2 linked regions of the Chitinophaga caseinilytica genome follow. The protein of the gene in region 1 interacts with the protein of each later gene in a pairwise test. Links are inferred from orthologs where the notes say so. Each region holds a gene or a part of one and is shown in the gene's direction. Other genes may lie near its edges.

Region 1 (2,976 bases):
TCATGGATAGCGCCGCGACAGTCATAGATGACGTGTTGCCGGTGAAGCACCTGTATTTCGATGAGCCGTTCCTCGTGATGGTGAGCCGGAAAGGAGCGGAGCACCCTTATTTTATCATGAAAGTGGCGAATGCGGAGTTGATGGAGACGATGAAAGGAAGAAAATAACTAATTAGGACTAATAGGCGTTACCAATCCGAAGGTAACCTTTTAGCAAAGTGAGATAATCGGGATGATTACTGTTAAAGTCTATTTCGAAATTTTCAGCCACTTTGCTGACAACCATTACTGATAGTTTGGGGGCTTCGATGTCCAAGTTCATTCTCAACCAATAATCTTTGTGGTCGTCGTTTTCAAATTCACATTCTCCGGGTAAGTTCATGATATATTTATCCGTGGATGCAAGAAAGAGGGAGGTAATATCTACGAAATCTTCCACCTTGTCGATCTGAGGTTTTACAAAATCATGTTCCATCAAGTTTCTGGTAGTATTGATTTTTCTCAAAACCCTGGGTGCCAAAATGCCTAGTTTTTGAATGATTTCCAGCTTTTTAGGGAAGCTCCACGTTTTATTTTTTGCTTGTTGGTAAAAATCAAATCCAATAAGGAGAGTATCGACTTGACTATCCAATGCACGCTTGGCATTGGACAACGCGTTAATTAATTTGTGGTCATATTCTGCGGCAAGATCTTGTTCTGCAAACCGTAAAAATTCATAAGGTTGGATGTCAAAATTGTTTATTACCCTTTCATGGGATCTGGATCCCCAACGAGTACCCGGTGCCTCCAAAAAATCGATGATTTGTGAAATTTCCATTGAAAAACTTTTTTAGCATACAAATACGTGATAATCTATAAATTGGATTGGGACGAATTAGACCGAATGTAAAAGGGAATGTATTGGATGGGAAGTGCCTGGGATAGCGGAGAATCCCATAAAAAAAGCCAAACCAGTTTGAGCTGATTTGGCTGAAAAGTGAACCGGATTGGATTCGAACCAATGACCTGCTGCTTAGAAGGCAGCTGCTCTATCCAGCTGAGCTACCGGTCCGGATTCACAATAAATTTTTTATTGGGAGTGCAAATTTATATAATTTTCCGTCAATAAATCAAATTTATCCTCTGAAACAAAGTTACAGCAATGGACGTAAAGATTGAAAGCAGTTGGAAAGATGCGCTGAAAGAAGAGTTCCAGAAGTCGTATTTCGAGCAGATAGTGATGTTCCTCAAGCACGAAAAAGCCCTCGGGAAAACGATCTATCCAAATGGAAGCCAGATTTTTAACGCGTTCGAGAAAACCCCCTTCTCCCAGGTGAAAGTGGTCATCCTCGGGCAAGACCCGTACCACGGGCCCGGCCAGGCGCATGGTTTATGCTTCTCCGTTCAAAAAGGCGTGAAACCACCGCCCTCCCTCGTCAATATCTACAAGGAAATGAACAAGGACCTCGGCATGGCCATCCCCGACACCGGAGACCTCACCCCCTGGGCCGAAAGCGGCGTGCTCCTCCTCAACGCTTTCCTCACCGTGCGCGACGGCGAGCCCGCTTCGCACAGCAAAATCGGCTGGGAAAACTTTACGGATGCCGTCATCCGCAAAATCTCCAACGAAAAGGAAGGCGTCATCTTCATGCTCTGGGGCCGCTTTGCCCAGGATAAACAGGTGCTGATCGACGCCACCAAGCACCACGTCCTCAAAGCCGCCCATCCTTCGCCATTCAGCGCCGACAAAGGATTTTTCGGCTGCCGGCATTTCTCGAAAGCGAACGAATTGCTCGTCAAACAAGGCCAGGAGCCCGTCAACTGGCAATTATAATATCCGAATACCTATTTTGCACACTGATGAATTGGCTTAAAAATATCGTTGGACGAATTTATGCCGTTTACGGTTTGCTGCTCTTCGCGGCTACCCTGCTCATCGTCCTTATCCCTATCTGGATCATCTCTTTCCTGCCTGATCCCCGCAAAACCCGCTATTTTCTGGGTATCGGCCGCGTTTGGATGAAGTTCTACATGCCCATGATCGGATGCCCCGTTTTCCGCAAAGGGCTCCAATTCTTCGAAAAAGGCCGTCAATATGTAGTGGTCTGCAACCATAATTCACTGATAGACGTGCCCGTGACCACGCCCGGCGTTCCCGGCGTCAATAAAACACTCGCCAAATCGTCTATGGGCAAAATCCCGCTGTTCGGCATGATGTACCACATCGGTGGCATCATGGTAGACCGCAGCAGCGAAGCCTCCCGCCGCGAAAGCGTCGTGAAAATGAAAGAAGCGCTGGCCATGGGCATGCACATGGTCCTCTTCCCGGAAGGGACCCGCAACCGCACCGGCCAGCCGCTCAAAGAATTCTACGATGGGGCTTTCAACCTCGCCATCGATACGCAAACCCCCATCATGCCATCACTTCTCTTTCACACCCGGAAAATCCAGGTGCCCGGGAAGTTCCTCTACGCCTGGCCACATCGCATCGACTACCATTTCCTGGAACCTATAGAAACGACAGGCCTCACGCGCGACGATACGCCCGCCCTAAAGGAAAAAGTGTTCCGCATCATGTGGGATTATTACACCGCTCACACCTGAGTGATCCACCAGGTATTGCCGAATGGGTCGCGGAAGCCCGCCGCCCGGCCGTAGTCTTTGTCTTCCGGCGCCTGCCGCGACTCGCTACCCTGCGCAAGTGCCTTTTTGTAAATACCGTCGGTATCGCCGACATACACGAAAACACTGCCCGTCTCCGCAGGCCATTCCGGCTTCGCCACACCGAACATGATGCCGCCATCGTCGCCCATCCGCAATTGCGCATGGATAATCTGCCCGTCGTCGCTGCGATACACGCCGTTTTCCGTGGCGCCCAGCACATCTTTCAGGAATCCGAGGAATTTTTCGCCGTCGTTGACGATGAAGTAGGGGCTGACGGTGTTGCTGCCCGCGGGTTTGTTCACAGTAGTCATAACAAATGATTTTTATCAAAGTT
Region 2 (2,872 bases), 850 kb from region 1 along the record:
TGCATGGCACGGATGAAGCGTTGAACGGTGCGATCGAGCGAATCGGCACTTCTGCCGCCGGCGGCGTTGAAATGGCCGCCGCCTTCGAAGTATTTCCGGGCGAAGGTGTTTACGTCAAAGTTGCCTTTGGAACGGAAAGACAGCTTCACTTCGGAATTCCGGTCGATGATCAGCGCCGCTAATTTAATGCCTTGGATGGATAAAAGGAAATTTACCAGTCCTTCCGTGTCTCCCGTCTGCAGATCGAACCGTTTCAGGTCGCTGTAGGGGATCGCCATGATGGCGGTATTTGTTTCGTAGAAGACTTCCATACGGTTCAGGAGGCTATGGCCGATGAACCGGAGGCGGTTTTCGAGGAAATTATCATAAATGGCCTGGTGGATGTACTCATGTTCGAGCCCCCGTTCCAGCAAATCGGCCACCATGCGGTGTACCCGGGCGCTGGTAGACGCGAAGCGGAAAGATCCCGTATCGGTCATGGTGCCGGCGTAGATGCACTGGGCGATGTCGTTATCGATATAATGTTCATCTCCCAAACGGTAGATGATCTCGTACACGAGCTGGGCGGTGGAGGCGGCGGTAGTGTCGCTCACACCGAAGTCGAATACGGGCTGGGGCTCCAGGTGATGGTCTATGAGGACTTTCACGCTTTGCAGCTTTTCCAGAACCGGTTCCATGTTGCGGGTGCGGCTCATGGCGTTGAAATCCAGGCAGAAAAGGATCTCGGTGCCGTCGATGGCTTTGAGGGCCTTATCGTTCTGCGACTCGAAATCCAGCACCTGGTCGCATCCGGGCATCCATTTCAGGAAGTCGGGAAAGTTGGTGGGAGAAATTACCGTCACGTCGTGACCCTTACGCCGCAGGTAGTGATACATGGCCAGGGAAGAGCCCATAGCGTCGGCATCCGGTTTTTGATGCATGGTGATGACCACCTTCTTGGGGCTTTCCAGCAGTGGCTTGATATCCTCGATCGGCTTCATTCCGTAAACAGTGTGATTTTTAAAGGTTGCTACCGCCGTAAAGCGGGTCGTTTTCGTTTAAGCAAATGAAGTGCGAAGTTCACCAATTGCGCCAGAATTTCAAAATTTTTTACGGGTAAACAAAATGTGATTACTTTTGCGGCGCAAAAAGGCATTTTCTCACGTATAACGACCAAATACCAATATGAGCAACAAAACTTTCACCATGATCAAGCCCGACGCTGTGGCCAACGGGCACATCGGCGGCATTCTGGACAAGATCTGCGCTGCAGGCTTCCGCATTACCGCAATGAAACTGACCCGTCTTTCCGCTGAGAAAGCCGGCGAATTCTACGCTGTGCACAAAGAGCGCCCCTTCTACGGCGAGCTGGTTGAGTTCATGAGCAGCGGCCACATCGTGGCAGCGATCCTCGAAAAAGAGAACGCAGTGGAAGATTTCCGCAAACTGATCGGTGCTACCAACCCGGCCCAGGCTGAGGAAGGCACCATCCGCAAAATCTACGCTGAGTCTATCGGCCGTAACGCCGTTCACGGCTCCGATTCCGACGAAAACGCGGCTATCGAAGGCAATTTCTTCTTCTCCGGCCTGGAGAAGTTCTAATCCGGTCTCCGGAATAACGAACGAAAGGCGGTACCACGGTACCGCCTTTTTTATTGAAATCGCGTATTAATACGGTAGGCCGGGATGGCCGGCGGATGTATTTTCGCAGGGCTTTTACTCTCCTTTCCTGTTGACCGACCCGTATTGGACAGGATCACTATATTCCCCTTTTAGCAGCAGTCCGTATATGAGAAAGGGCCTTGCCTGAATGGCAGGGCCTTTTTCCTGATCTACAGTTGTCAATCTGTTATTACCATCTTTTGACCACCCGAAACCGGCCTTCCAGCTTTACGGTTTTGCTGTTGTCGCTCTGCACGCCCGCCTTGTAGGCAACGAACGTTCCATCTACGAAGAAGTCTTTCTCCCCGAGGTCCGTAATGGTTATAGCACCCGGACTGGGTATTACCTCATTGCCGTTCGGCGGTGTGTAGCTGGATGCGTAACCGGTGACACCGTCGTGGGCCAATACGATGTTGGAAGTCAGGTCAAAGTTGTGTGAGCCTTTTCCGCCGCGCCAGAAAAAGGTGATTCCTTTCTGGCTGTTCGGGACCTGGTGGGTACTGACAGACCACAGCCCGTCGATCAGCGTGGCGTTCACCGGTTCCAGTTTGATCCACGCGCCGTCGTTGATCCGGATGTCGAGGAATCCTTTCTCCGTCGTGATCTCGATGGCCAGCATATAAACGCCTCCAGATGGCGGGCGGTATTCCGCGGTAATGGTGGCCGGGTTCTGGGGAGGCCCCAGTGCTTCGTTCGGTGCGGTGTAATATGCCTGGGAACCTGCGCCGTTGAGTGTGCCGGCACCGTTTTTGGTCCAGCCGACGAGGTATTCGTCATCCGCCAGATTTTTGTCTTTGGGAATGTACCTGCCGTTTTTCGGCACGAGCGGCGCCAGCAGGTTGTTGTCATCAAAAACCATAATCAGGGTGGTGAGCGAGGCGGGCACTTTTTTCATGGTGGCGGCGATAGACATGCCCCTGAACACGTCCCAGTCAGAAAAATGCGTGGTGGCTACGGTAATGGTTTTGGCGGTGGTGTTGACTTCCGCCGGCAAGGCTACCCACATGCCTTTATCGTCCTGGTAAGCGATGCCCATGCCGTGCGGCGGGGTACCGTCGAGCAGGGCGTTATCGTACTGGAAAGCCAGCTCCACGGGTTTGGTGAACCGCTGGCCGTGCGGCGTAATGCGGTAAGCGTGTTCCGTTCCCAACGGATTGGTGTTGCTGATGCGCTGGATGCCGATGGTTTGGTTGGCGCTGAGGGCACCTGCGGGGATGGTGACTTTCACTTT

The links.
Region 2: the proteins of ung (region 1) and WJU22_RS19335 interact in binary tests that used the Escherichia coli proteins (3 or more experiments, as listed by UniProt). The link is inferred for Chitinophaga caseinilytica from one-to-one orthologs.

The regions. Positions count from the first base shown.
Region 1 is NZ_CP150096.1:5,543,962-5,546,937, reverse strand. It holds ung (uracil-DNA glycosylase), read left to right. Parts: upstream 1-1,140; coding sequence 1,141-1,812; downstream 1,813-2,976. Other genes in the region: WJU22_RS22875 (VOC family protein), read right to left, coding at 2,573-2,953; WJU22_RS22880 (lysophospholipid acyltransferase family protein), read left to right, coding at 1,839-2,582; WJU22_RS22895 (hypothetical protein), read right to left, coding at 178-816; WJU22_RS22900 (hypothetical protein), read left to right, coding at 1-167. UniProt on the Escherichia coli protein: Excises uracil residues from the DNA which can arise as a result of misincorporation of dUMP residues by DNA polymerase or due to deamination of cytosine.
Region 2 is NZ_CP150096.1:4,692,140-4,695,011, reverse strand. It holds WJU22_RS19335 (nucleoside-diphosphate kinase), read left to right. Parts: upstream 1-1,164; coding sequence 1,165-1,581; downstream 1,582-2,872. Other genes in the region: WJU22_RS19330 (hypothetical protein), read right to left, coding at 1,832-2,872; WJU22_RS19340 (DHH family phosphoesterase), read right to left, coding at 1-980. UniProt on the Escherichia coli protein: Major role in the synthesis of nucleoside triphosphates other than ATP. The ATP gamma phosphate is transferred to the NDP beta phosphate via a ping-pong mechanism, using a phosphorylated active-site intermediate.